Thiosocius teredinicola: one gene and its partner. Each later gene encodes a partner of the first gene's protein in a complex. Links are inferred from orthologs where the notes say so. Each region holds a gene or a part of one and is shown in the gene's direction. Other genes may lie near its edges. The genes, in order: trxA and trxB.

Region 1 (16,576 bases):
CATCGGTCGCCACCAGTACCGATACCTCGCCACTGGAGAATCGCTTGAGCAGGTTGATGCGCTTCTTTTGCGGAACATCGCCGGACAGGATTGCGGCCTGATAGCCGTTGCCTTCGAGATAGCCCCAGACCTTATCCGCCTCACGTTTAGTATTGATGAACACAATCACGCGCGCGTTCTCGATCGTGCGCATCAAGCCGATCAGCAGCGGGATCTTTTCGTCGTTGGCCACCATGTAGGCGGTTTCTTTCACCCTGTCCGCCGTGATCTGTTCGGCTTCCACGACGATTTTCTGCGGGTTGTTCATATGCTCGTAGGCCAGTTCGGTCACGCGGTAAGACAACGTGGCCGAAAACAGCAGCCCCTGGCGTTCGGCAGGCGGCGGGCAGCGGCGCAGCAGATAGCGGATATCCTTGATGAAGCCGAGATCGAACATGCGGTCGGCCTCGTCGAGCACCAGGATCTGGATTGCCCGCAAATCGAAAACATGTTGTTTGAAATAATCAATGATGCGGCCCGGGGTGCCGATCAGGATGTCGACGCCCTCTTCGAGGGATTTGCGCTGGGACTCATAACCGGTACCGCCGTAGACCACGCGCACCTTCAAACCGGTGTGCGCCGCCAATACCTCGGCATCATTGAATATCTGAATCGCGAGTTCGCGGGTCGGTGCCAGCATCAAGGCGCGCGGCTGGTTCGGTCGACGCGACATCTCCGCGGGTTCCTGGTCGAGCAGGTGCAATGTGGCCAGCAGGAATGCGGCGGTTTTGCCGGTGCCGGTCTGCGCCTGGCCGGCTACGTCGCGACCGTCGAGGGCGATCGGCAGGGTTTCCGCCTGTATCGGGGTACAGTATTCGAAGCCGGCGTCTCGTACGCCGTCCATGATGGCCTCGGAAAAGGGGAAACTGTCGAATCGGGTCTTGCTCAGGTGTTTTTCGCTCATGGCCGGGAAGCATACCTGAAATCCCGTCAGGACAAGCGCTAAGGGCTTGAATTAAGCGGACTGATCGGCTCAAATGCCGGTATCCGCGCAAAGAGGTTGTGGTCCGGCAACGCCGGGCATGGGCTTCTCCCACGCGACAGGGAGCCCTTCGGGCGACCTATATTGTGTATTCCGACTTATTTGGAGAACGTCAGTGAGTGACAAGATCGTTCATGTAACGGACGACAATTTTGAAAGCGAAGTGCTGCAATCGTCAGAACCGGTGCTGGTGGACTACTGGGCAGAATGGTGCGGCCCCTGCAAGATGATCGCCCCGGTCCTTGACGAGATTGCCGGCGAATACGACGGACGCGTCAAAATCGCCAAATTGAACATCGACGACAATCCGAACACGCCGCCGCGCTACGGCATTCGCGGCATTCCCACGTTGATGCTGTTCAAGGACGGCGAGGTCGAAGCGACCAAGGTCGGCGCCGTGTCGAAGTCGCAACTTACCGCTTTCATCGACAGCAACCTGTAAACCAGCGAACAGGCGGCGCCCCGGCGCCGCTGTTTTTACCCTTTACGCGCACGCAGAGCGTGCTAAACTTCCGGCTGGCTCCCCCTGAGCCGCACTTCCTATTTTTACTTTTCAGCAGATGCCGGCGCTTTCGCGCCTTTCCCCCGGACAACTCCGACAGAACTAGCGTGTTCCCCAAGGCTGGACATGAACTTAACCGAACTTAAAAAAATGCCCGTGCCAGAGCTCAATGAGCTGGCGCAATCCATGAACATCGAGGGCGTCGCGCGCTCCCGCAAACAGGACCTGATCTTCGCCATCCTCAAGGCACACGCCAAGAAGGGGGAGGACATCTACGGAGACGGCGTTCTGGAGATTCTTTCCGACGGCTTCGGCTTCCTGCGTTCCGAAGATTCTTCGTATCTTGCCGGCCCCGACGATATCTACGTGTCACCGAGCCAGATCCGGCGCTTCAGCCTGCGGACCGGCGATACGATTTCCGGAAAGATTCGTCCGCCGAAAGACAATGAACGCTATTTCGCGATGCTCAAAGTTGACGAGATCAACTTCGACAAGCCGGAAAACGCGAAACACAAGATTCTGTTCGAAAACTTCACGCCGTTGTTCGCCAACCAGCGCTTCCATCTCGAGATGGGCAACGGCAGCACTGAAGACATCACCGCACGCACCATCGAACTGTGTGCGCCGATCGGCAAAGGCCAACGTGGCCTGATCGTATCGCCGCCGAAAGCCGGTAAGACGATGCTGATGCAGAACATCGCGCAATCCATCGCGATGAACCACCCGGAGTGCTACCTGATCGTTCTGCTGATCGACGAGCGCCCGGAAGAGGTCACCGAGATGAAGCGTTCGGTACGTGCCGAAGTCATCTCCTCGACCTTCGACGAACCGGCGGCGCGTCACGTGCAGGTTGCCGAGATGGTCATCGAAAAGGCCAAGCGCCTGGTCGAACACAAAAAGGACGTGGTGATCCTGCTCGACTCAATCACGCGTCTGGCACGCGCCTACAACACCGTGATTCCGTCGTCGGGCAAAGTGCTGACCGGTGGTGTCGACGCCAACGCCCTGCAGAAACCCAAGCGGTTCTTCGGTGCTGCGCGTAACGTCGAAGAAGGCGGTTCGCTGACGATCATTGCCACGGCACTGGTCGAAACCGGTTCGCGCATGGACGACGTGATCTACGAAGAGTTCAAAGGTACCGGCAACATGGAGGTCCATCTCGACCGCCGCATCGCCGAAAAGCGCATCTTCCCTGCGATCAATATCAATCGCTCCGGCACGCGCCGCGAAGAGTTGCTGATGCCGGAGAATGAGCTGCAGAAGATGTGGATTCTGCGCAAGATTCTCCATCCGATGGACGAGCTGGCCGCCATGGAGTTTCTGTACGACAAGCTCAAGGCGACCAAGACCAACCAGGAATTCTTCGACGCGATGAAATCCAAGGCGTGACCCACGCCTGGTCGTCCTCGGTGCGTTCCACGGGCACCGCCTGGCGGCCGACTACCCTGCTTGTCCATTCGCTGGCTCGCGCATTCCGTCAACCGGCCGAGCGCGTGTCCGGCGTGCCTGCCTCCCGGCGTTCGGTGTGATTCGTAGCGCGATGATTCTTGCGGCCGGCCGCGGCGAACGCATGCGGCCGCTGACCGACCACACCCCCAAGCCCTTGCTGCAGGTCGCGGGCAAGCCGCTGATCGCCTGGCACCTGGAACGGCTTGCCCAAAGCGGAATCACCGATATCGTCGTCAACCACGCGCATCTCGGCGCAATGATCGAAACGGCCCTTGGTAACGGCGAAAAGTGGGGCGTCCGTATCCGGTATTCGGCCGAAGGTGAGGGTAAGGCCCTGGAAACCGGCGGTGGCATATTCAAAGCGTTGCCGCTGCTCGGTGGCGAACCGTTCATCGTGGTCAATGGTGATATCTGGAGCGACATCGATTTTGCCGCGCTGCATCTGCCGGCCGGTGACCTGGCGCACCTGGTGTTGGTCGACAATCCGCCACATCACCCGCAAGGGGATTTCTTTCTGCACGAGTGCCGTGTCGCGGTCGACGGCGAACCACGCCTGACCTTCAGCGGTGTCGGCCTGTATCACCCTGAACTGTTTGCTGCCTGCAGGCCCGGTGCACTCCCGCTGGCGCCGTTGCTCAGGGAGGCTATGGCCGCTGACAAAGTGAGCGGTCTTCACCACCGCGGGCGGTGGACGGATGTCGGCACGCCTGAACGACTGGCAGCGCTCGACGAGCAATTGCGCAACTGATCGACACTACGGATTTCCGGGTGAGTCACCTTTGGGTGTGCGTTGCCGAGCGACTCGGGTGCACCGCGTTTGCCGCCTTCCAATCCCGATCAGCCGGAATCGACGGAAAGACCGATCCCGGCGTGCAAGCCGCGGACAAGGGTATATCATCGGGTTAAAGCCGCCCGGTTCCGCCCGGGCCGACGGATAGGGGGTCATGGGACAGGAAATCACCGACAGTCGATTCGACGCCTCGGCATTCACCGAGTTTCGGCGGCGCCTGGATGCCGAAACCGCGCTGTTGGCGAACTGGATTGCCGACGAGCGTCTGGCCGATGACGAGCGCTATTTCGGTTTCGAGATCGAAGGCTGGTTGGTCGACGAATCCGCGCAGCCGGCTGCGCGTAACCAGGAGTTTCTCGCCGCCGTCGACGATCCGATGGTGGTGCCGGAGCTGGCGTGTTTCAACTTCGAGATTAATTCGGCGCCATTGTTGCTGGCCCCGGGGGCGCTCGACGCCATGCACAATGCCCTGCGTTCACGCTGGCAGCAGTGTGAGCGCAAGGCCGCCGAGCTCGATCTTCGCCCGTTGATGGTCGGCATACTGCCGACCGTGCGCAGTTCGGATCTGTCGCTCGACAGCATGTCGCCGATGGAGCGCTACCGCGCGATAAACGATCAGATATTCAGGCTGCGCCACGGTGAGCCGATCATGCTCGATATCCAGGGCGCGGAGCGGCTGCAGCATCAGCATGACGACGTCATGCTCGAGGCCGGCACAACCTCCTTGCAGATCCATGTCCAGGTCAGCGCACGCGAAGCGGCACGTGCATTCAATGTCAGCAAGATGGTGTCGGCGATCACGGTCGGTGCGGCAGCCAACGCGCCCTTCCTGTTCGGTCGCCAACTGTGGCGCGAGACGCGCATTCCGTTATTTGAACAGGCGGTTGCGGTCGGTGGCAGCGACTACAGCAAGCGCGTGACCTTCGGTATCCGCTACGCCGAGCGCAGCATCCTCGAAACGTTCGAGGCCAACCGCACGCGTTACCCGGTGATACTGCCCGACCTGATGGATGAGCCGGTCGAGCGACTGGCCCATCTGCGCCTGCACAACGGTACCATCTGGCGTTGGAACCGCCCGTTGATCGGCTTCGACGAGCACGGCAAACCGCACTGCCGGATCGAACACCGCGTGACGGCGGCAGGGCCGACACCCGTGGATGCACTCGCCAACACGGCGCTGTACCTCGGGCTGTTCGAGGCGCTGATGCGCTCGGGTGACGCGCTGGAGAACTTGCTGCCGTTCGACACGGCACGCGCGAATTTCTATGCCGCCGCGCGCGATGGCCTGGCGGCCCGCATACGCTGGCTCGACGGTGGCGAGCAGACGCTGGCCGAACATCTGACATCCCATCTGGTAGATACCGCGGTTGAGGGTTTGGTCTCGGCCGGGGTGTCGCATGACGAAGCCGAGCACTGGTTGAGTGTGATTCGCGGACGTGCCGAACGCATGCGGACCGGCGCCGACTGGCAGGTGGCCTGGGTTGAACGCCACGGGCGCGATTTTCCTGCACTGGTCGATGCCTACGCCGAACGGCAGGTAAGCAACACCCCGGTGCACGAATGGAGTTTGACGTGAGCGAGTTGTTACGCGAGTTTGATGAGTTCCCTGTTTCTCTGCTCGAAACGGAGGCCAAGGGGTTACATGGCATTCTGGGTGGGCCGTCGTTGTTCCACCTTAAAGGGCGGCGCGAGCCGGCGCTGTTTGTCGCGGTGCTGATGCACGGCAACGAAACCAGTGGCTGGGATGCGATCCGGCAGGTGCTGCACGAGTACCTGCGTGAAGACGGTTTCGATCTGCCGCGCTCGCTGAGTCTGTTTATCGGCAACACGGCCGCCGCAGAGGCAGGGCTGAGGCACCTGCCCGATCAGCCCGATTACAACCGTGTGTGGCCGGGTAGCGAGAGCTACGGCACGCCCGAGCACGAGTTGATGAAGGCGGTGCTCGACCGCATGACGGATCGTGAGATCTTTGCGTCGGTAGACGTGCACAACAACACCGGGGTCAATCCGCACTACGCCTGTGTCAACGTCCTCGAGCATCAGTCGCTGCACCTGGCGGCACTGTTCGGGCGCACCGTGGTGTACTTCGTGCGCCCGCGCGGCGTTACATCGATGGCAATGGCGGCGCTCGGTCCGTCGGTAACCCTGGAATGCGGCAAGGTCGGTCAGCCGCATGGCGTCGAACACGCCGGCGAGTATCTGCGAGCCTGCCTGAATCTCTCCGAGATACCGACCCACCCGGTTGCCAGTCACGATATCGACCTGTACCACACGGTGGCGATCGTGCGCGTACCTGACGACCATCAGTTCAGTTGCGGCGGCAGCGATCAGCCGATCAACTTCCCGCGCGACCTGGACACGATGAATTTTCGTGAACTGCCTGCCGGCAGCCTGATCGCGGAGTGTGCGCCGGAACTCGTCGCACCGCTCGACGTGCGCGACGAGCGTGACCGGCATGTTGCGGAACGCTATTTCGAGATCGAAGACGGCCGCCTGTTGACCAAGGTGCCGGTGATGCCGTCGATGCTCACCTGCGATCCGGTCGTGATCCGCCAGGATTGCCTGTGTTACCTGATGGAGCGCTACAACGACCGCCTGATCGATGCCGGGTGAGCCGCTGCGCTGTCTTCGTCCGGCACTCCGGCAGGTAAATTCGCCGTTAAGGTTCAGCGGGCGCTGCCGACAGGTTCGGGAAGGAGATTAGTACCGTCGTGGAGAAGACGATGACCCCCATTATTATCGACATCGAGGCTTCAGGGTTCGGCAAGGGCAGCTATCCGGTGGAAATCGGCCTGGTGCTGCCCGAGGGGTCGCGTCATTGCTACCTGGTGGCCCCCGCCCGCAATTGGCGGCACTGGGACCAAGAGGCGGAGCAGGTGCACGGCATTTCACGCGACGTACTCGAAGCCCACGGCCGCCCTGTGCAGGATGTGGCGTGGCGGCTCAACGAGTTGTTGAAGAACAAGGTTGTTTACAGTGACGCCTGGTCGTTCGATATGTCGTGGCTGGGCAAGTTGTTCGACGCGGCGAACATGCAGCAGTCTTTCCGCGTGGCCGACATCGCCGAACTGATCGACGAACAACAGCGCGATCGCTGGGGGCAGGTCAAGCAGCAGGTAGTCGAGGAGTTGGGGCTGCGTCGCCATCGCGCAAGCGGCGATGCACGTATTCTTCAAGAAACCTGGCGGCGCGTCGTTCAGCGCGCGGCCTGACCCGCCTGCTGATCCGACTGGCGGCGCTCAGCCGGTGCCAGCGGGATCAGCCCCTGCTCAATCAAAGCGCCTTCGGGGCCGCTGATCTGCGGCGACAGCAGCGCCTCTACAAAGGTATCGAGATTGTGCACGATCCGTTCGTGCTGCGGCTTCACATAGATGAACAAGGGGCGGCTCAGCGCATACACGCCGGATTCGATCTGCGCGAATTCGGGTAACACGCCATCGATCGATGCCGCCTGCAGGCGGTCGCGATTACGGTCGAGAAAGTTGTAGCCGAAGATCCCGATGGCCTCGGGGTCGTTGACCAGCTTGCGCACGATCCGCGCGTCGTTCTCTCCCGCATTGACGAAGGCCCCGTCCTCGCGCAGCGTCTGGCAGCGCTGGTGGAAGGCGTCGGCATCCGTGCGCTGCAACGACGAAAGCACCGGCGTTTCGACACAGACCGACTCGAGAAGGCGTTCAGCCAGGATGTCGCGGGTACCGGAGGTCGGGGGCGGTCCGAGCACGCGTATGCGTTGATTGGGCAGCTTCGGATTCACCTGCTGCCACGTCTGGTAGGGGTTCGGGATCAGCTTGCCGCCGTCCGACGGTGACGGCACCTCGCGTGCGAGCGCCAGGTAGAGGTCGCGTTTCGTCAGCTCGAACGCGGGGGCAGACTTGCTGTTGGCGAACACGATGCCGTCGTAACCGATCCTGATCTCGCGCACGTCGTTGACATGGTTGCGCGTGCAGTTCGTGCGCTCGCTATCTTTCATGCTGCGCGACGCCATGGTGATATCCGGTGTCGCCAGACCCAAGCCGGAGCAGAACAGCTTGATGCCGCCGCCGGTACCGGTCGATTCGACCACCGGTGCGGTGAATCCCTGGGCGCGGCCGATGTCTTCCGCGGCGGCCGTAACAATGGGATAGGCGGTCGATGAGCCGACGATCAGGATGTGGCTACGCTGTGTGAGATCGGCCGCGAAAGCTGCGCAGTTCAACACCGCACAGCTCAGGCCGGCCAGAACCAGCGAGGGAAACCATCGGTTCGGATTCAAGGCAACATCATCCCGCGGATCATGAAATACAACAGCGCCGCCAGCAGGCCGGACACCGGTACCGTGATCAACCAGGCGGCAACGATCTTCATCAGTGCCGAACGTTTGACCAGTTCCGTCTTGTAGACGCGTTTGAGGCCTTTGCGTTCCTTTTTGCTTAATTCGGCCTTGGCCGAATGCTCTTTGAGCTGCTGCAGCATGACGCCTTTTTTGGCAACCGATGCCTTGCGGAATTCGATCAGAAACGCCTCGACCTCGGCCTCGTCCTGCCCGTGGTGGTGCGCCTTGATCTCTTCGACCATCTGCGAATAGCTTGCCTTGAGAAACTCGCGCAGAAAGCCGACACCGAACACCGCGCCGACTGCGATGTGGGTTGACGAAACCGGCAGGCCAAGCTGGGTCGCGATGATCACGGTGATCGCGGCCGCCATGGCGATACTGAAGGCGCGCATCTGATCGAGCTCGGTGATTTCGGTGCCGACCGTGCGGATCAGTTTCGGCCCGTACAAGGCCAATCCGATCGCGATGCCGATCGCCCCGACCATCATCACCCACAATGGGATAGACGCCTTCTCGGCGATGCCGCCATGCAGTATGGCGTCGTTGATCGCGGCCAGTGGGCCGACGGCGTTGGCGACGTCGTTGGCACCATGGGCAAAACTCAACAGGGCCGCGGCAAACATCAGCGGGATGGTGAACAGCTTGTTGACGCTGATCTTTTCACTCGGCAGCCGGTCGGCGGCGCGCGCCACGATCGGCTTGACGACGAAATAGACGGTCGCGGCGATGCCGACGCCGATCAACGCCGCCGGACCCATCCCCATTTTCCAGATGTGCTTGAAGCCCTTGAGCATCAAGTAGGTGCCGAATGCCCAGGCCATCAACGCCACCAGTAGCGGCACCATCTTCTTGGCGGCGCCGGTCATGTCTTCCTGGTAGGTGATCGTGCGTTTGATCAGATAAAGAAACAGGGCGGCGATGACACCGCCGAGTACCGGCGAGATCACCCAACTCGCGGCGATCTGTCCCATGGTGCCCCAGTCGGCGATACCGAGGCCGCCGGCCGCGATGCCGGCGCCGAGCACGCCACCGACGATCGAATGCGTGGTCGAAACCGGTGCGCCCAACGCGGTCGCCAGGTTGAGCCACAGGGCGCCCGACAGCAGCGCAGCCATCATCAGCCAGATAAAGGTGTTGCTGTCGGCAATCAGGCTGGGATCGATGATGCCTTTCTTAATCGTTCCGACCACGTCACCCCCGGCGATCAAGGCACCGCCGGCCTCGAACACCGCAGCAATTGCAATCGCGCCGCCCAGGGTCAGCGCTTTGGAGCCGACGGCCGGCCCGACATTGTTGGCGACGTCGTTGGCGCCGATGTTCATCGCCATGTAGCCGCCGATCATGGCCGCAGCGATCAGCATGTAGTTGTGCGGGATGTCGCCGATGTTGATGCCGGCGATCAGCATGATCAGGATGATGAAGAACAGGGCAGTCCCGAATCGGAACATTTCGGGGCGACCGAAGCGGGTCGCTTTTTCTATCTGCGAGATATTCTGCAATTCCATTCGGAGAAACCTGATCGGTTGTAGGTTGGACCGCGGTCGGCTGACAAAAAAACGCAACATTATTGTCACATTTTCAGGCCGAATAAACCCGAAAACCGATTGATGGGCGTCAAAGGTTTCTGCGCTGGAGAAGTCTCAGGAGTCGTAGTCGTTGCGCATCTCGCCTTTGAGCCTGTCGTAGCCCTTGTGGTGCCAGATGCGCATCTGTTTGTAAGGTTGTCCGCCGGCCCGCCACAGCTCGTCGTCCTTGAGAATCATGCAGGCGGTTTGCTGATGATCGTGGTTGCGATCGGCGTCGCTAATGTAGTCGCTACCGCCGAAGCAGCAGGTTTCGTAGAGGTGTGCGAGGTCGGGGTAGATCGCGCTGTGTTCATGCCCCAGCCAGTGCACCATCTCGTGAAACATCAGCGCCGGGCGGTTCTGGTAGCGATGCAGGTTGGCCGGGCGGAGTGGCTGGCCATTGCGGTGCTCGAGGATCTGGTCGTCGCGCAGGTGAAAGAACGAGCGGTAGGTCTGGTCGTCGTAGCGGCGGCTGAGGATACCGCCGAGGCGATAGGTATCGAGAATGATCGCCGGATAACGCGCCTCGTGCAGGACCGAGTACAAGGGGTCATCGAGGCTGGTACCATTCGGGCTGGTGGCAACCGCGGTGGCAAACATCTTGTCTTCGACGCATTGCAGGGTCTTGGTCTGCGGCGAGGCGAGCAGGTCAGCCAGGCGACCCGCCTGTTCGGCGTGGTAGCGGTGCAGATAGCCCATCGGGCCGTTGCCGGCGAGGCATTGCAGGCCGATCTGCAACCCACGTTTCAGGTCGCTGCGCAGTATTGCTTCACCCGACGAGAAGGCGGCGGGCTCGGCATAGGGATAGTTTTCGCAACCCCGGGTGGCAACGGCATCGATCAGCGGTTGTTCCAGCAGCGCGGCAGGCGGGACGGCTGCCTTTCTTTGGGCGATGTCGGTCGCCGTCGCGCCCGAAGCCAGGACGGTGAGCGGCAGCACCCATGCTGTGAACGCGGTTCCTAAACCGCCGATTCTCGTGATCCAAGCCGACACGGATCAACCTCCAACCAGCTCATTTCGGGTGTCAGCGCCGTGTGACCGGCGCGTGACATCTCCTTCGAGTCTAGCCGAAGTTCCGTGTTTGTATATACATTGTGAATAAAAGGTGGCGTAGCGGCGCTACAACGCGCCCGGTCCGGGGCCCTGCTGGCGCACTAGTGGTGGTTGAAGCCGTACCAGATCAATCCTGCCATCTCATGCAGGATACGGTAGCTCCGGCCCAGGTACCCGGGATGCGGCAGCCAGTCGCCGAGCTCGCTGCTGGTCTGTGCCGTCGGCGGAACGTGCTCGAAACCGAACGGCGCCGGCATCGCGTCGATGCCTTCGGTTTGGGCGGCGATCAGGGCGCGCGGCATATGCGAGGCATGGGTTACCAGGATCACCCGCTGAATCTTGTGCTCCTTGAGCAGGCCGGCGCTGTTGCGGGCGTTCTGCTTGGTGTCTTTGCTGGTGTTTTCCGTGGCCAGGATCTTGACGCTGCCATGTGCGCGCAGCCAGTCGGCGGCCAGGTCGGCGAGTGGCCGGGTATCGCCCTTCACGCTGCCACCGCTCAGGACGATCGGCAGTTTTGTCTGCCGCTGCAGCTGCAATGCGTAGTCAACCCGCTGCAGGCTCAAGCCTCCCAGCTTGTCGCCACCCGGGACTTCCGGGTTGTGGCGCGAAACGTCTGCCAGCAGCACCAGGATCGCGCCGGCGCCACTCTTGTTCAGGCGCTCCTGACTGGGCGCCGGAACGGTTTCGACCTGCGCCGCGAGCCAGTTCAGGCCGACCGGCGTCGACAAGGCGTAAAACGCGACGATCGACAGAAAGATCAGGAAGCGGCCGAAGAAATGCTTGGCGAACAGCCAGCCGATCAGCATCAACAGGATCAGGCCACCCGGAGGCAGCAGGATCAGTTTGAGGATCGCACGAGTCCCTACGTCTATGTCCACTAGCGCTCCAACACGGGATTGGCTTGAAGGTCTGCATGATACGAAGAACGCACCATCGGTCCACTGGCTACGTTCGAGAAGCCCATCTGCTCGCCGAGCACGCGTAGTGCGTCGAACTCTTCCGGCGTTACGAACCGGTCGACCGGCAGATGGTCACGGCTCGGCTGCAGGTATTGGCCGAGTGTCAGCATTTCACAATCGTGGTCGCGCAGGTCACGCATCACTTGCTCGACCTCTTCGCGGGTTTCACCGAGGCCGAGCATGATCCCCGACTTGGTCGGAACACCGGGGTGCTGCGCTTTGAAGGCCTGGAGCAGGTCGAGTGACCATTGGTAGTCAGCGCCCGGCCGGGCCTGGCGATACAGTCGCGGCACCGTTTCCAGGTTGTGATTGAACACGTCGGGTGCGGCATCGCTGAACTGATCCAGTGCCACCTCCATGCGGCCGCGGAAGTCGGGTACCAGCACCTCGATCGTCGTGCTGGGGGTCGATTGGCGCACCGCCCGAATGCACTCGGCGAAATGGCCGGCGCCGCCGTCGCGCAGGTCGTCGCGATCGACCGAGGTGATCACGACATAACGCAGTGCTATCTGTGCGATCGCGTCCGCCAGGTGCCGCGGCTCGTCGCCGTCCAGCGGTTGCGGTTTGCCATGCGCGACGTCGCAGAACGGGCAACGCCGGGTACAGATGTCACCCATGATCATGAATGTGGCGGTGCCGTGGCTGAAGCATTCACCCAGGTTCGGGCATTGCGCCTCTTCGCACACCGAGCTCAACTTGCTCTCGCGCAGGATCTGCTTGATCCGCGCTACGCCGGGCCCGCTAGGCGCCTTGGCGCGAATCCAACTGGGTTTGCGCACCACCTCGGTCGTCGGCTGCACCTTGACCGGAATACGGCTGACCTTGTCATGACCGCGTTGGTGGGTGGCAGGCTGGCTGCGCGATGGGGCGTTGTAGCTCTTGTTCGCCATGGCGACGGTCTTCTTCCGTTTCGAAGTGATCTAATTGTACCGATTTTTAGACCGCGGAACCCTTGCAGTTCGCCGTGAGTGACCTGCGGAGCCAGTCAATCACGGGTTGGGCGAGCGCTTCCCCGCTAAGGGTATACTGCGCTCCGCGAACCACCTACAAGGATTGAATCGATGAGCGAATTCGGCGTTTTTACACTCTTCCTGTTCGGCCTCGCCGCAGTCATTTTGTTCCTCGGGGTGAAATCGGTGCCGCAGGGAAATGAATGGACGGTTGAACGCTTCGGCAAGTACACCCGCAGCCTGCGTCCGGGCCTGAACCTCATTGTGCCGGTCATCGATCGCATCGGCCACAGGCTCAACATGATGGAACAGGTGTTGGACGTGCCGACCCAAGAGATCATCACCAAGGACAACGCCATGGTGTCGGTCGATGGTGTGGTGTTCTATCAGGTGCTCGACTCGGCCAAGGCGGCCTACGAGGTCAGCAACCTGCAATACGCCGCGCTGAACCTGACCATGACCAACATCCGTACCGTGATGGGTTCGATGGACCTCGATGAATTGCTGTCGAAACGCGACGACATCAACGCCCGCCTGCTGATGGTGGTCGACGAGGCGACCACGCCCTGGGGAGTTAAGGTAACGCGCATCGAGATCAAGGACATCAGCCCGCCGACCGACCTGGTGGAATCGATGGCACGCCAGATGAAGGCCGAGCGCGACAAGCGTGCCGCGATCCTGGAAGCGGAAGGCCGTCGACAGGCCGAGATCCTCAAGGCCGACGGTGAAAAGCAGGCGGCGATTCTCGAAGCCGAGGGCGAGAAAGAAGCGGCGTTCCGCGAGGCCGAGGCGCGTGAACGTCTGGCCGAGGCCGAAGCGAATGCGACGCGCATGGTGTCCGAGGCGATCGCCAGCGGTGACATCCAGGCGGTCAACTACTTCGTTGCGCAGAAATACGTCGATGCGTTGCAGACAATCGGCAGCGCCCCCAACCAGAAACTGATCTTCATGCCGATGGAGGCCAGTGGCGTGATCGGTGCGCTCGGCGGCGTGGCCGAGTTGGCCAAGAGCGCAATGGAGAAAGACAAGGCATGAATGGCTACGAGCCCGACTTCTGGCACTGGTGGATCCTGGCGCTCGGCCTGATCATCGTCGAGACCCTGGTGCCCGGCACCTTCTTTCTGTGGATGGGTATCTCGGCCATCGTGCTCGGCCTGGTCGCTTGGCTGGTGCCGGCGATGGGTTGGGAGACCCAGCTGATGCTGTTCGCGGTGTTGTCGCTGGTCAGCATCGTCGGCTGGCGCTGGTGGCAGCGCAAGCATCCCGAGGAGACCGATCAGCCCACCTTGAACCGGCGCGGCGAACAATATGTCGGCCAGGTGTTCACGCTGGAGACGGCGATCGAGAACGGCTTCGGCAAGGTGCGGGTTGGCGACAGCCTGTGGCGCGCCCAGGGAGCCGACGCGGCAGCCGGTGCGCGGGTGCGCGTGACGGCCGCCAACGGGGTGATTCTGGTCGTCGAGCCGGTCGACTAGGGTCGGCCAGGCGGGTGGCCGGGGTTCAGGCCATCATGCCGTCGTGCTGCGCCATGATGTTGTACATGGCGTCGACCATTTCCATCGTCGAGGCGTCCAGGGCGGCCGATCCGACTTCCGGCGGCAGGTCGGCGATTCGCCAGATCGGAGCGCGAATCCGCTGCACGATTTCATCGATCAGCAGGTCCGAATCGACACCGCTGCTGAGCTGCACGGCGATGTGCAGCACGGCGATCTCACGTGCCTGAGCACCCGCCACATCTTCAGGGCGCATCAGGTGAGCAAATGAATCGACGAAAATCGGCGGCAACTGCCACGCGCGCGCCAGCTCGGCAGCGAACTGCATGGCGTCGAAGCCGATCAGTTCCTGCTCTTCGTACAGTCTCGCGTCCAGGCCTTCGTCGGATCGCGCCAGCGCCTGGCGACATTCTTTCGGGTAGCGGCTGAACAGCACCAGGTGACCGATGTCGTGCAGCAGGCCACGGGCAAACAGGCTTTCGGCGCTGCGCATGGCGGCACCATCGGCTATCGATTGCGCGAGGAAGCCACAGTGCACGCTGCGATACCAGAAGGTATCAATATCCATCAACTCGTTGCGCATCGCGTCGAAGGCCTTCGACACACTGGCGGCCAGCACCATGTCGTGAATCTTCTGCATCCCGAGGATGTTCGCCGCCCGCGAGATCGTGTCGACCTGCGAGCGAAACCCGTAAAACGCGCTGTTGGCCATGCGCAGCACGCGGGCGGCCAGGGCCGGATCGAGCGACAGTACCTCCGCCGCATCGGCCATCGATGAATCCTCCGAATCCATGACTTCGCGCAGGCGGATGTACACATCGGGTAGTGATAATGCGTCGAGGGATTCGTCGATCAGTTCGTCGATCTTGATAGCTGAGGTCATTCTGTAGTGGCCTTCGCGAGCGAAAAAGGGATTTTCTGCCCTAATTTATCGGCTGAGGTCGGTCGGCCTTGAGTGGACTGCGTCGCAGAGTGAGCGCGCCGAGAGAAGGTGGGAAACGGTTTTGGTTGAGGCGGGGTGCGACATGCCGGCGACACCGGGCGCGCCGCCGTGAGGGGCTACCTGCAGCATCGATGTGCCGCAGGTAGCTATCCGGTCAGAATTCGACCCGCTTGTCGCTCGGCGGAACGACGATTTTCACGACACCGGGCGCCGCCGGATCGGTTACTGCCTCGATGTCGACGTCGCAGGTGGATTTGTACCAGCAGCGTACCAATGAGACGGAGATTGTCGTATCCGTTTCCTGCAAGACGGCGCCGGGGCACCAGTACAGCGTCTCCAGTATCGGCTTGGCGGTAATCACGGTACTGCCATCGGGCTGCGGGTTTATCGCCACGTCGTGAATACGTGCTTTGTCATAGGTGCCGGCTGTGACCAGTTGGCCGCCGAGCAGAGCCAGAATCGCCAATACTGAAGCGAGTCCTTTGCGGGCAAATCTGCGGCCGGAAGAGCGTTTCGCGTTCCTTGTCATCGTTTTTTTCCCTCGTTGCTTGCGCAGCCGACATCTGTTTTTGAGCGGCTGCGCGGTAAGTTCAACTCTTTGGTTTTGCTACAACAGCACCCGTTCAACGCCGCCCGCTTTGGCTTTGTCGACGAATCGCTGCTGCCACTTGTCGCCCAACAGGTGGCGGGCCAGTTCGACGACGATGTAGTCGGTCTGAAGGCCGGTCTCGTCGGCATAGCGGTTGAGGCCCTGCTGGCAGGCGGGGCAACTGGTCAGGATCTTTACCTCACCGTCGGTCTTGTCTTTGCCGGTCAGTTCGCGGATGCCCTGGTGCAGTTCCTCCGCCTTGCGGAAACGCAACTGGTTGGCGATGTCCGGGCGTGCCGTGCCGAGTGTGCCGGCCTCGCCGCAACAGCGGTCGGACAGCAGCACCGGCTGGCCGAGCAGGTTGCCGGCGACCTTGATCGGGTCGTACTGTTTCATCGGCGTATGACAGGGATCGTGGTAGAGAAACTGCTTGCCGGCCACGCCGTCGAGCTTGACGTCCTTCTCCATCAGGTACTCGTGGATGTCGAGCAGGCGACAACCGGGGAAGATCTTCTCGAACTCGTACTTGAGCAGCTGATCCATACAGGTGCCGCACGACACGATCACCGTCTTGATGTCCATGTAGTTCAACGTATTGGCGACCCGGTGAAACAACACGCGGTTGTCGGTCGTGATCCGCTGGCCTTTGGCGTGCAAGCCGGCCGAGGTCTGCGGGTAACCGCAACACAGATAGCCGGGTGGCAGTACGGTCTGTGCGCCGGTTTCGTAGAGCATCGCGAGCGTCGCCAGACCGACATCGGAGAACAGGCGTTCCGAGCCGCAGCCGGGAAAATAGAACACGGCGTCGGTATCGTCACTGACCTTGGCCGGGTCGCGGATGATCGGGATCATCGTGCGGTCTTCCAGGCCGAGCTCGCTGCGATAAGAGCGCTTGGGTAATTCGACGCGCAAGGGGCGGCGTACCAGCTCAACACCGATCTCTTTGAGTT
Region 2 (13,612 bases), 1.8 Mb from region 1 along the record:
GCAATGTCGCCGGGCGCATACGGTCGGCCAGCGGGCGCCCCTGCAGTGCACGGTCCGGGTCGTCGAATAAATCGTCTGCGTACATAGCGCGCTATTGTATCCGTGCCCATGTATTCGATGCGCCACAATTGCGCCTGCCACCACGCGATCGCGCCGCACAGGCGCACTGTTTGAGGGCCCAAGGCGAAATCACGTGCACTGACTTAGCTCAATTTGCAATGTAGTTCGCATCTGGGCGAACCGTCTCGCCAAAGCTAAACCGTTGAACAACAGACGATTTAATCCGTATCTTAAGTTCTGGCACCGCATTTGCTATTTCGTTAGACAGCAAGCAGCAACGTTGCTGCGGCGAACACAATCTGGTTGACCAACGTTGGTCATTAGGCAAAGGCGCCCTTGCATCTGCGTAACCGCAGATTGCATCGGTGCCTTTTTTGTTGTTCGCCGTTTCCGTTGCTTGCCCCATTGATGTTTGCCAGTAGTGGAAGTTTGAGCAGTCACATGAGCCAGGTCGCAGAAGCGCTGAGCCCCTCGCAGGCAGCCGAAGCATCGGCACCGGTCGCCCCCATCGTGGTCGTCGGCAACGGCCCGGTCGGTATGCGCGTGGCTCGCGAGTTGCTGCAGCGGCTGCCCGGGCAGTCCGTCATCATCTACGGCGACGAACAACACGAACCCTACAACCGCGTCCGTTTGTCATCCTGGCTCGCCGGCGAGGTCGACTGGCAAGGTCTGGCACAACCGCTTGATCCGCCGCTCGGCGCATGCTTCGAAGAACGCATCGGCTACCGGGTCGAATCGATCGATCGCGACCACAAGCGGATCACCGACAACAGCGGCCAGGTACAACCGTATTCCAGATTGATCCTGGCGACGGGGTCGTCACCATTTGTGCCGAATATCCCAGGCATCGACAAGAGCGGCGTGTTCACCTTCCGCGATCTCGACGACACCAACAAGCTGCTGGCTCGCCGGGTCCGCAGCCACCACACCGTGGTTCTCGGCGGCGGTTTGCTCGGTCTGGAAGCGGCGCGCGGTATGCAACGCGCCAACACGCAGGTAACGGTCGTCGAACATGCAGACCGCCTGCTCGGTCACCAGCTCGACGAAGACGGCGCTGCCGAACTGCAACACGACGTGGAATCGCTGGGCGTTCGGGTCGTCATCGGCGACGGCGTCGCCGAGGTGCTGGGTGGCGAACGTGTCACCGGTGTTCAACTGCGCTCCGGCCTGACGATCAAGTGCGACACGATCGTCGTCGCGACCGGCATCCGCCCCAATATCGGCTTGGCGAAGGAGTTCCATCTCAAGTTCGGTCGCGGCATCCAGGTCGATGACCGTATGCGCACCTCCGACGACGATATCTATGCCGTCGGTGAATGCGCCGAACACCGCGGCGAGGTCTACGGCCTGGTCGCACCGGGCCTGGAACAGGCCGCCGTTGCCGCCGCCGATATCGCCGGCATCGAAAGTCACTACGCCGGTTCGGTCGCTGCTTCGCGCCTCAAGGTGGTCGGTACCCAGGTGTTCAGCATGGGACCGATGGGCGCCGGCGAGAACCGGCACAACGGCAAGGCCTATGTGTACCGTGATGACGACAAAGGCATCTACCGCAAGATTCTGGTCAAGCAACATCGACTGATCGGCGCGATCGGCATCGGCGACTGGAACGAAACCGTCCGGCTGCAGACCTTCATCGGTCGAACCGCTGTCATCTGGCCCTGGCAGATCATGCGTTTTCTGCGCACCGGTTTCATCTGGCCGGCCGAAGACAGCCAGAGCGTCGCTGCCTGGCCGGCAACAACCATCGTGTGCCAATGCACCAACGTCACGCGCGGCACCTTGAGCGACGCCATCGCCAAGGGGGCCTGCACCACAGAAGCGGTCTGCAAGGCCACTGGCGCCAGCTCGGTCTGCGGCTCATGCAAGCCGCTGGTCAACGATCTCATCGGCGGCGGCGCACTCAAGCCCGTCGCGTTATCGCGCACCCTGCTCGTCTCCGGCACCATCGCGTTGATCGGTGCACTGCTGATGCTGTTCGCGCCAGCCATCCCCTATGCCGATTCAGTGCAGCACGCGTGGCACTGGGACGTGCTGTGGCGCGACGGCCTGCTCAAACAGATCACCGGCTTTACGATTCTCGGCCTGTTCGTCATCGGCTTGCTGGTTTCGCTGCGCAAACGCACCCCCGTGCTCAACCGCCTCGGCAAGTTCGATGGCTGGCGCCTCGCCCATATCGTGCTGGGTCTGCTGGTGGTGGTCACGCTGCTCGCACACACCGGCCTGCGTTTGGGTAACGGCCTGAACTTTCTGCTGATGGCGAGCTTCAGCCTGATGCTGCTGCTGGGGGGCTTCTCCAGCGGCGTCATCGCACTTGAACACCGTATCGGCGGCGCGATCGCGACCCGTCTGCGCCGACAGAGTGTGTGGTTTCACATCCTGTTGTTCTGGCCCGTACCGGCATTGCTCGGCTGGCACATCTTCAAGACGTACTGGTACTGAGCGGCGCAGACATGGCGAAGAAGTCAACGATGAAGCTGTGGTTGCTATGGATTGTCGCCAGTCTCGGTGCGGCCGGCGCGTTCGGTTACGTGATGTTCGAGGCAGGTGACAAAACCGTGTTCATGCCGGGACCGCTGAGCAACGGCCATCACCAACTCGCCGACGCCTGCGACAGCTGCCATACCGATCCGCTCGGTGGTGGCGAGGTGCTGCAGCAGGCTTGTATCGATTGTCACGGTGAGGAACGCGTCAAACCGCACGATTCACATCCCCGCACCAAGTTTAAAGACCCGCGCAATGCTGACCGCCTGGAAAAGATCAATGCCCTGCAATGCGTGAGCTGTCACGTCGAACACCGGCCGGAGATCACGCGCAAGAATGGCGTTACGCAGCCTGTCGATGTCTGCTACCACTGCCACGTGGATGTCGGCGAAAACCGACCATCGCATGTCGGCATGGCATTCGATACCTGTGCCAATTCAGGCTGCCACAACTTTCACAACAATCGCGCCCTGTATACCGACTTTCTCGTCAAGCATATGGACGACGCCGACTTGAGCGACAAGCCCAAGGTACCGCTGCGTGAGTTCGGCTCGGTCATCGACGAGATCATGGAGTACCCACGCGACCACTATCCGGTCGAACCGCTCACCCTGGCCGACAAAGACGCGCCGCCCGAGTTCGCAGCCGACGAAGAGATCGATCGCGACTGGTTGGAGACGGCGCATGCCAAGGCCGGCGTCAATTGCAGTGCCTGCCATCAGCCGCGCGATGCGCAGGGCGAGCTGACCGCCTGGGTCGACAAACCGGGTGTCGAGGGCTGCAACAGCTGCCACAACCACGAAGTCGCGCGCTTCAAGCTCGGCAAGCACGGTATGCGCCTGGCCGCCGACCTTTCACCGATGCGTCCCGACATGGCACGCCTGCCGATGAACGACAAGGCAGCACATGCCGAACTGACCTGCAACAGCTGCCATGGCGGCCACCGCTTCGACGCCGCCTACGCGGCGGTGGATGCCTGCCTCGCCTGTCACAACGATGAGCACTCCGTGGCCTACGAGGCATCGCCACATGCCGAACTGTGGCAGGCCGAAGTCGGCGGCAAGGCGGATGCCGGCACCGGCGTGTCATGTGCAACGTGCCACATGCCGCGCATCGATTTCGACGTCAACGACTGGATGAGTCGCAAGCTCGTCGATCACAACCAGAGCGCGACGCTGTCACCCAACAGCAAGATGATCCGCCCAGCCTGCCTGCATTGTCATGGCCTGGGCTTTTCGATCGATGCGCTGGCCGATCAATCGCTGATCGACAACAACTTCACGGGCCGACCGAGCAGACATGTCGAATCGCTCGATCTCGCACGCGCCGACCAGGAACGCTATCTGCGCGAAAAAGCCGAGGCCGCGCAATGAATCCCAACGCCGGCGAAGACCGGCATTTCGTTCTCCGGAACATTCGTAGTCAGAAGGTAAAGTAATGAAACAACACAGCCGCAAAAACATGATCGCTCTCACCTTGCTCGGCGCAGTCGCCACCGCGACCGGCGTTAGCGTTGCCGAGGACGTTGCCGACAAGCCGATGATCTCTCCGAAGACCATGGCCGATGCCCTGCACCTGGTTATGGACTCTGACCGCACCGTATACACGCAGAAGATCGTCAACCGACTCGCCAAGAAAGAGAAAGTGATCACCGCCAGTGAACACTTCGAAGATGAGAAGGCACTGGTGCTGCCCGCCCAGATGTTCCGCTTCGGTTCAGAGCTGGTTGCCAAGCGCGCCGAGAAGCTGCCGGATGTGAAATTCAGCTACTCGCTGCAGTCCATGTGGCCGGTGAACAAGCAGAACGCACCCAAGACCGAGGCCGAAAAAGCCGGTCTGAAATTCGTTGCCGATAACAAGGGCCAGAACTACTACACCGTGGAAGAGCTCGGCGGCACCAAGTACTTCACCGCTGTCTACGCCGACACGGCAGTCGCACCGGTCTGCGTCTCTTGCCACAACGACCACAAAGATACGCCGCGCCGTGATTTCAAACTCGGTGACGTGATGGGTGGTGTCGTTATCCGCATCCCGGTTGAAGGCTGATCCCGTGCAAGGTCGCCTGATCTTGTTGTTATCGATGCTGATGTCTTCAGCTATCGCGGGCGACAACCCGGCGTACCGGCAGTTCGAGGACAAAGCCTTGGTGCAGGGACGCACCATCTGGTTGGGAACGTGTGAAGGCTGCCACGGCTATGGCATCGCCGGCGCGCCGATCCCGATGGAACCGGACGCATGGCGTCCTCGCCTCGCCCAAGACCGGGCCACGCTGTACCAACACGCTATAGAAGGTTTTTACGGTCCCGACTATACGTACATGCCGCCACGCGGCGGCAACGACAAACTGACCGATGAAGAAGTCCGCCTGGCCGTCGACTACATGGCGACCCTGGCCGAATATTACGTGAAGCACCAGGAGTAAAATTCATGACCCCGCAACAGAAACAACTCGTCAAAGATTCGTGGATCAAGGTTCTGCCGATCAAAGAACAGGCCGCAGAATTGTTCTACGGCCGACTGTTCGAGAAATATCCGGAAGTGAAGCCGTATTTCAAAGGCGACATGAAAGAACAGGGCCGCAAGCTGATGGCCATGCTCAACACCGCCGTCAACGGCCTCGATAATCTCGAATCATTGATCGAGCCGTTGAAGCAATCCGGCAAGGCACACGTCGACTACGGCGTGAAAGCCGAAGACTACGACAAGGTGGGCGATGCCTTCCTGTGGACGCTCGAGCAGGGTCTCGGCGATGCGTTCACGCCGGAAGTCAAAGAGGCATGGACCGTCACCTACACGACGGTCGCCAAAGTGATGATCGATGGTGCCGAGTACAAAGACGCATCGGCCGCTTGATGACACGACCGGTCTGCGCGGCATGAGCTGGCCGCGCAGACGCCGGCTAATCAGATCCCGGGCGCCTTGGCCCGACTACCGATCGCCCTGCAACACATCCCAGTCGTCGTGACCCTGGTATACAAACAGTTGGGGATCGATCGGGACATTGCGCTGCACATCGAAGAAGCGGAAGCGTGAGATCTGGCCGTAGTTGTCGTACAGCTCGAGCAGGCGCAACTCATTACCCTCGAACGCCAGCAACACACGCACGAAATCGCTTTCCTTGTCGCGCGGAATCAGTTCCAACCACTGAAGGCCACGCCGTTCGCCGATATCGACGACCTCGAAGTCATCGTCCACTGAACGCTCGTTGGCGAGAAACGCCGCCGGCGTACCTTTTAGTGCCCAGTCCTGATAATGGCGGGTGACCTGCTTGAGCTCTTCTTCGATAACCCAGACGTCACGCCCATCGGCGAGGATCACCTGCTTGTTCGGTGAGACATAGTCCCAGCGAAAATGACCGGGACGTTCGAGCAGAAACAGGCCGTGCATCTGGCCGGTCGTCGCCTGCTCGGTATCGAGCACCGATTGTTCGAACTTGGCCTGCAGCGTCGACAGGCCCTGCATGAAGTTGTCCAGCGCATCGCGCGCCGGGCCCGCTATCGCGAGCGAATGCAACAGGTACAAGCCTGCCGCCACGAGTATCTTGAATTTCATCAGTCCGTTACCGGTGGTGGCGCCAGCACTTCGCGGTTACCGCGCTCATCGGCGGTGCTGACGATACCGATCCGTTCCATTTCTTCGACCAAGCGCGCCGCGCGGTTGTATCCGATCTTCAACCGACGCTGCACGCCCGAAACGGACGCACGTCGCGTTTCGGTAACTACCTTCACGGCATCGTCGAACAACGGATCCTGATCCTCTGTATCGACACCGGAAGCCTCGGCAGATAGACCCGGTATCGCCTCGGTAGGTTCCTGCAGAATTTCGTCGACATAGTTAGGCTGCCCGCTCTGCTTCAGGTGACTGACCACGCGGTGCACCTCGTGATCGTCGACGAAAGCACCGTGCGTACGCTGCGGGAAACTGGTGCCCGGCGGCAGGTACAGCATGTCGCCGTGCCCCAACAATGCCTCGGCGCCCATCTGATCGAGAATAGTGCGCGAATCGACACGCGACGAGACCTGGAAAGCGATACGCGTCGGGATGTTCGCCTTGATCAGACCGGTGATGACGTCGACCGACGGACGCTGCGTTGCCAGCAACAGGTGAACACCGGCGGCGCGCGCCTTCTGCGCGAGGCGTGCGATCAGTTCTTCGACCTTCTTGCCAACGACCATCATCATGTCGGCGAACTCATCGACGACAACGACGATGTACGGCATCGGATGCAGATCGGGTATCTCCGGCAGATCGCCGGTGATCGGATCGGGCTCGGGTTTGAACAAAGGGTCTTTGATCGGTTCGCCGGCCTTGGCCGCCTCTTTGACCTTCTTGTTGTAGCCGGCGATGTTGCGCACGCCGAGCGAGGCCATCAGGCGATAGCGCCGTTCCATCTCGGCGACACACCAGCGCAGCGCGTTCGCCGCCTCTTTCATGTCGGTCACGACCGGCGTCAACAGGTGCGGGATACCTTCGTAGACCGACAGCTCCAGCATCTTGGGATCGATCATGATCATGCGGATGTCTTCTGCGGTCGCCTTGTACAACAGGCTGAGAATCATCGCGTTGACCGCGACCGATTTACCCGAACCCGTGGTACCGGCGATCAACGCGTGCGGCATCTTGGCCAGATCGGCAACCACCGGCTCGCCGACAATGTCCTTGCCCAGCGCCAGCGTCAGTGGCGACTTGGAACGGTCATAGGCCTCCGAGCGCAGGGTTTCACTGAGGTAGACCATCTCGCGGTGTTCGTTCGGAATCTCCAGGCCGATCACCGACTTGCCCGGAATCACCTCGACCACGCGCACCGAGACGGTCGACAGTGCACGTGCCAGGTCTTTCGACAGGTTGGTAACCTTGCTGACCTTAGTGCCGGCTGCGAGCAACAGCTCGAACAAGGTAACGACCGGGCCGGGATGCACCGCGGTAACTTCGGCGGTAATACCGAAGTCGGCCAGCTTGCGCTCGACCTGACCCGACAAAGCCTGCAACGCCTCGGTCGACAGACCCTTGCCGCTGTGCTGCGGCGGATCGAGCAGGCTCAACGGCGGTAGTTCGGTATTCGGTTCGGGTTCGAGCAAGGTCATCTGGCGTTCCTTCTCGACCCGCACGCTCGACTTGATGGTCGGCTCTTTCTTCTCGATGATCGGCGGCGGTTTGTCGCGGGTGCGTTCCTGCTCTTTCTTGAACACCTCCTGGCGTTCCTGCTTCATCTTGTTGGCTTCGCGCCGCTCGGCAGCACTGCCGATCAACATGGTCGCCTGTCGCCACGCATTGAGAATGAAGCCGCCCAAACCATCCATGACGCCCAACCACGACACGCCGGTGAACAACGTGAAACCGGTCAGCAACAAGGCCAGCAACAGCAGACTGGCGCCGGCCTGGTTCAACACGGCCTGACCCGACGAACCGATCAGGTCGCCGGTGATGCCACCCGGCCCGCGAGGCAGCTCATCGCTGAATCCAAAGTGCATTGATGCCAACGCGGTCGCGCTCAGCACGGTCAGTACGAAGCCGACCCAACGCGCGACCCGTAGATAGACGCTGTGCTCTTCCTCGTCGCGCTCACGGAACATGACCCAGCCGCCCCAGGCGATCATCACCGGGAACAGGTAGGCGACCTTGCCGAACAACAGGAACAACACGCTGGCCACCCAGGCGCCGGCGACACCGCCCGCATTGTCGGCGTGTTGCTTGCCGCTCTCGAACAGCCAACTGGGATCGTCCTTGGAGTACGAGAACAACGCCATCAGGAAGTAGACACCGATCGCCAACAGCAGCAGAAAGGCCCCTTCCTTGAGTCGCTTGTTCAGCGTTGCATGCATCTCACGAACACCAAATTCATAAAACAAACAATAATTTATAAAGTCTTCTAAAGGTAATTTGCGAATTATTGCACAGACCGGCGGGCGGCGACAGCGGGCGTCGCGGCAGCGCATACTAGCAAAATCTGCCGCGACCCATCGGGCATCTGTCGCTAAATGCGCGCAAATCCGGCCGAAGTGGCGCGAAACAAGCGTTTCCTACAAGAGTGCCGGGTGAACGACCTTGCCGTCGTGAACGTTCACCCCGCCGGCTAGTCGCGGGTCAGCCTGCCAGTCGGGTGTCAGCAGAACCTTCAAATAAGGCACCATCGCCGCGGACAACGCCTGGGTGGCGCTGCGCGGGACGGCGCCGGGCATGTTGGTAACGCAGAAATGGCGGACACCTTCTTCAAGGTAGGTCGGATCATCGTAGGTGGTCGGTCGCGTGGTCTCCACACACCCGCCCTGGTCGACCGAGATATCGACGATCACGCTACCCGGCCGCATCTGCGCGACCTGTGCGCGAGAGACGACGCGTGGCGCAGCAGCGCCCGGCAGCAGCACTGCACCGACGACCAGATCGGCGTCGGCAACCTTCTCGTCGACCACCGATTTGGTCGGCACCAGCGCCGTGATGTTCGGAGCCAGGTGATGCATGTGCGCCAGTTGCTGCGGGTTCTTGTCGAACACGGTAACGTTCGCGCCCAATGCCGAGGCAGCGCGTACGGCTGCACCGCCGGCCGTACCGGCGCCGAACACTACCACGTTGCCCCGCTCCACCGCCGCCAGCCCGCCGAGCAGAATGCCGGGGCCACCCTGCGGAATATGCAGCAGGTGCGCGCCGACCTGGATCGCGATACGACCGGCGATGTCGCTCATCGGCACCAGGATCGGCAGACGACCCTGATCGACCACCGTCTCGAAGGCGATCGCGGTCAACCCGATATCGCACAGTTTCCGGGTGAGCGTCGGGTTCGGTGCAAGATGCAGGTAGCAGAACAGCAGGTGATTGCGCTTGAGCCGATGCAACTCCGGTTCAATCGGCTCCTTGACCTTCACCACCAGCTCGGCCCAGTCGTACAACGCGTCTGCATCGGGCAGGATCTGCACGCCGTGATGTGCGTAATCGCTGTCTGGATAGCCACTCGGAATGCCCGCGCCACTCTCGATACCGACCTCGATCCCTTGGTGGGTCAGGTCGCCAGCCGCGGTTGGCGTCAGGGCCACACGCCCTTCGAGCGGTTTGATTTCCTTCGGTACACCCACCTTCAAACTCATGGTTTTACCTCCGTACGGGGTCTCTTATAGTATGGCCGGCCGTGAGCCGATACCATCGCGCATCGCCGCGCCACAGGCGCGCTCAAAAAAGCCGTAATAGACAGGAGACACTCGCATGAGCGAAACCAAGCATTGCAGACTGCTGATTCTGGGATCCGGCCCTGCCGGTTATTCCGCAGCCGTCTACGCCGCCCGCGCCAACCTGAACCCGGTACTGGTCACCGGCATGGAGCAAGGCGGCCAGCTCATGACGACCACCGATGTCGACAACTGGCCCGGCGACAACGACGGCGTCCAGGGGCCGGACCTGATGGCGCGCATGCAAAAGCACGCCGAACGCTTCGAGACCGAGATCATTTTCGATTACATCTCCGAAGTCGACTTGAGCCAGCGGCCGTTCCAGCTCAAGGGCGACAGCCAGCGTTACACCGCCGATGCGCTGATCATCTCTACCGGTGCATCCGCCCAGTACCTCGGCCTGCCGTCGGAAGAGGCCTTCAAGGGCAAAGGCGTGTCGGCCTGCGCAACCTGTGACGGTTTCTTCTACCGCAATCAAAAGGTGGCCGTGATCGGTGGCGGCAACACCGCCGTCGAAGAGGCCCTGTATCTTTCGAACATCGCCTCAGAGGTCATCCTGGTGCACCGTCGCGATGCCTTGCGCTCTGAGAAGATCCTGCAGGACCATCTGTTCGAAAAAGAAAAGAGCGGTAACGTCACGATCGAGTGGAACCATGTGCTCGACGAGGTTCTCGGAGACGACAGCGGCGTGACCGGCATGCGCATCAAGAGCACCGTCGACGACAGCACCAAGGACGTCGATATCCACGGCCTGTTCATCGCCATCGGCCACAAGCCGAACACCGACATCTTTGTCGACCAGCTCGAGATGCATAACGGCTACATCAAGGTCAAAAGCGGCACCGAAGGCAACGCCACCGCAACCTCGGTCGAAGGGGTGTTTGCCGCAGGCGACGTGATGGACCACGTATACCGTCAAGCCATCACCTCGGCCGGTAGCGGCTGCATGGCCGCACTCGATGCCGAGAAATACCTCGACGCACTCGAAAAGAAAGGCTGAGATTGCGCTGATTACAGCGAAAACGGCGGTGCCAGAAAGGCGCCGCCGTTTTTGTTTGCATCGGATTCGAACGGTGCGCGTCAGGCGCGGCGGTTTCAGTCCCGCTGGCCCCACAAGGCATCTTTCAGCACCTGGTTGGTCACCCAGGCATGCAGCAGGATCTGCTGGAACCGGCTCAGCGCACGAAACTGCACGCCGGTATAGAACACCGAGTGTTCTATGCCTTCGTTTTCCTCTATGCGCTCGGTTGCATTGCGCACGTCGGCCAACAGGCCCAGTTCCTCTTTGCCGCCCGAGATCAGCAGGTGGAACTTCATGTGCAGGCGCTCGCCATCCTCCGCCACCTCGACATCCGTGGCGATCTTGGCGCCGGTCTCGCTGAGGTCGACAATCGTGCCGGGCCGAAAGTTCTGGTCGATGTTCTCGTCCTTGGTGTTGCGCACCGACACGTCGATATCGGCGCTGACCCGCGAACCGTTGCGGATCAGTATCTGTTCGACCTCTTCCGGGTATTCGAAATGCAGATGGGGGTAAGGACGCATCGCGGTGTCGAGCACCCGTGCCTTGAAACCCAGCACCCGCTCACCCTTGAGTACGCGGATATTGAACCGCTGACCTTCACGCAGGATGCTGACCCGGCCATTGTGCGTCGGCGCGGTGGTCACAAGGCTGCCGCCCGGCAGATAGCCGATCAGGCGCACCGAATGTCGCGGTGCATTCTCCGGCGAGGCCGATTGGATCTGCAGCACCGATCCGGGCGGAATACTCAATAGATCAGTTTTCGGGTTCACGGCCATTATGTCGGTAACCGAGCGAGAATCTTTATCCCACCCGCTACCCAGACCGCTGGCGATCGAAGTATTGGGTTGAGCACCAGCCGCGGCGCTTGCGAAAAACTGCTCAAAGCATCGCGGCACCGCGATCGAACACAAAGGCATTTTTGAGCTGCCTTCTGGTTGACCGGCCGGCACAGAGATCATACCGTTTCTCTCATCATTCGCTACATTCGCAAGTGCAGGTGTGACTTTGCGATTGAAGATCGTCGAACACATCGCCGAGATCGACCGCGACGCATGGAACGCACTCGGCGTTGCCGCCTATCCGTTTCTGCGACACGAGTTTCTCGCCGCCCTCGAAGCCGAAGGCTGCCTCGGTGAACGCTACGGCTGGTTACCGCGTCACCTCGCCTTGTGGAACGACGATGGGCAACTGGTCGGCGCCGCGCCGCTTTACCTCAAGTTCAACTCCTACGGCGAGTTCGTGTTCGACTGGGCGTGGGCGGATGCCTACGCGCGCCAGGGACTCGAGTACTATCCCAAGCTGGTCAGCGCCTCGCCGTATACGCCGGCGACCGGCCCCAAGCTGCTCACCCACCCGAACGCACCCGAGGGCACCGCAACGGGCTTGATCGCTGCCGGCCAGGAGCTTGCCGAGCAGATGGGCGTATCGTCGCTGCATTGGTTGTTCACATTGCCGCACGAGACCGAGGCGCTCGAAGACATCGGCCTGATGCGTCGCGTCGGCTGCCAGTTTCATTGGGAGAACCAGGGCTACGCGGATTTCGAGGCGTTCCTGGCGACCCTGAGCTCCGGCAAACGCAAGAACATCCGCAAGGAGCGGCGGCGCGTGGTCGAGGCCGGGGTCACTTTCCGCCTGCTCGATGGGCATACGGCCACGCCGGAGGACTGGCGCATCTTCCACCACTTCTACGAGTCGACGTTCGACAAGCGTGGCGGTATACCAACCTTGTCGCTCGGCTTCTTCGAATCGCTCGCGCGCTCGTTGCCGGATGGCGTGCTGCTGGTCATGGCCGATCACGACGCTCATCCGGTGGCCGCAGCGTTCTGCCTGGTCGGTGAAAACACCCTGTACGGCCGACACTGGGGCTGCAGTGAATTCTTCGACAACCTGCACTTCGAGGCCTGCTATTACCAGGGCCTGGACTTCTGCATCCAACGCGGTCTGCAACGCTTCGAGCCCGGCGCCCAGGGCGAGCACAAGGTGGCACGCGGATTCCTGCCGACCGAGACCTTGTCGGCCCACTGGGTCGCCGATCCACGCTTCCGCGAGGCGATTGCAAAACATCTCGACTACGAACGTGCCGGGATGCAGGATTACATCAACGAGATGCAAACCCGCAGTCCCTACCGGGTGACGGACACAAGGTGATATTCGATTTGGATGGCACGCCGCCGGACGTCGGTTTTCCCGAAACGCGCCTGGCGGAGAAAGACCCGAACGGCCTGCTCGCCATCGGCGGCGACCTGTTGCAGGAAAGGATTCTGACGGCCTACCGGCAGGGCATCTTTCCGTGGTACAGCGCAGGCCAGCCCATTCTGTGGTGGAGCCCCGCCCCGCGCATGGTGTTGCACCCGGACGAGGTGCACGTGTCACGCAGCCTGCGCAAGGTGATGCGCCAAGGCGCTTTCGAGGTCAGCATCAACCACGACTTCGAGGGTGTCATCCGCGCCTGCGCCGCACCGCGCAGCCAGCAGGAAGGTACCTGGCTGGTACCTGAGATGATCCGTGCCTATTGCGAACTGCATCGCAACGGATACGCCCACTCGCTCGAGATTTGGCAAGGTGAATCTTTGGTCGGCGGTCTGTATGGTGTCGCTATCGGCGAAATGTTCTATGGTGAATCCATGTTCAGTCGCAAGCCCAACGCCTCCAAGCTGGCCTTCGCCAAGCTGGCCGAGATTGCCCTCGAACATCCCTTCCAGCTGATTGACTGCCAGATCCACACCGATCATCTCGCGAGCCTCGGCGCGCGCGAGATCGGCCGGGAGGCCTTTCATTCGAAGATCGCGGCTGCCGTCGACAAGCCGGGCCGCCCGCTCGGACGCATCGAACGCACCCCGGTTGCACACATGCGGTGGGCGCAATGAACCGCATGAAGCGTCACCTGCCCCTG

What was found.
Region 2: the proteins of trxA (region 1) and trxB are in contact, whole or in part, in a crystal structure (PDB 1F6M), measured with the Escherichia coli proteins. The link is inferred for Thiosocius teredinicola from one-to-one orthologs.

The regions. Positions count from the first base shown.
Region 1 is NZ_CP019936.1:333,096-349,671, forward strand. What follows is about bases 1-2,799. They hold trxA (thioredoxin TrxA), read left to right. Parts: upstream 1-1,136; coding sequence 1,137-1,463; downstream 1,464-2,799. Other genes in these bases: rhlB (ATP-dependent RNA helicase RhlB), read right to left, coding at 1-943; rho (transcription termination factor Rho), read left to right, coding at 1,650-2,799. Outside these bases: more of rho, read left to right, coding at 2,800-2,912; N-acetylmuramate alpha-1-phosphate uridylyltransferase MurU, read left to right, coding at 3,064-3,720; B1781_RS01580 (glutamate--cysteine ligase), read left to right, coding at 3,917-5,338; B1781_RS01585 (M14 family metallopeptidase), read left to right, coding at 5,335-6,375; B1781_RS01590 (3'-5' exonuclease), read left to right, coding at 6,486-6,974; B1781_RS01595 (substrate-binding domain-containing protein), read right to left, coding at 6,959-8,014; B1781_RS01600 (inorganic phosphate transporter), read right to left, coding at 8,011-9,579; B1781_RS01605 (hypothetical protein), read right to left, coding at 9,715-10,632; B1781_RS01610 (YdcF family protein), read right to left, coding at 10,794-11,570; lipA (lipoyl synthase), read right to left, coding at 11,570-12,541; B1781_RS01620 (SPFH domain-containing protein), read left to right, coding at 12,713-13,636; B1781_RS01625 (NfeD family protein), read left to right, coding at 13,633-14,076; B1781_RS01630 (HDOD domain-containing protein), read right to left, coding at 14,102-14,977; B1781_RS01635 (hypothetical protein), read right to left, coding at 15,192-15,566; B1781_RS01640 (DUF3683 domain-containing protein), read right to left, coding at 15,645-16,576. UniProt on the Escherichia coli protein: Participates in various redox reactions through the reversible oxidation of its active center dithiol to a disulfide and catalyzes dithiol-disulfide exchange reactions.
Region 2 is NZ_CP019936.1:2,144,434-2,158,045, reverse strand. What follows is about bases 8,906-11,716. They hold trxB (thioredoxin-disulfide reductase), read left to right. Parts: upstream 8,906-9,735; coding sequence 9,736-10,698; downstream 10,699-11,716. Other genes in these bases: B1781_RS22935 (flagellar brake protein), read right to left, coding at 10,794-11,489; ald (alanine dehydrogenase), read right to left, coding at 8,906-9,620. Also shown: B1781_RS10340 (replication-associated recombination protein A), read right to left, coding at 1-85; B1781_RS10335 (FAD-dependent oxidoreductase), read left to right, coding at 502-2,499; B1781_RS10330 (cytochrome c3 family protein), read left to right, coding at 2,511-3,914; B1781_RS10325 (Tll0287-like domain-containing protein), read left to right, coding at 3,979-4,587; B1781_RS10320 (c-type cytochrome), read left to right, coding at 4,628-4,963; B1781_RS10315 (globin family protein), read left to right, coding at 4,969-5,394; B1781_RS10310 (LolA family protein), read right to left, coding at 5,470-6,093; B1781_RS10305 (DNA translocase FtsK), read right to left, coding at 6,093-8,363; more of ald, read right to left, coding at 8,562-8,905; B1781_RS10285 (GNAT family N-acetyltransferase), read left to right, coding at 11,719-12,867; aat (leucyl/phenylalanyl-tRNA--protein transferase), read left to right, coding at 12,864-13,586; B1781_RS10275 (arginyltransferase), read left to right, coding at 13,583-13,612.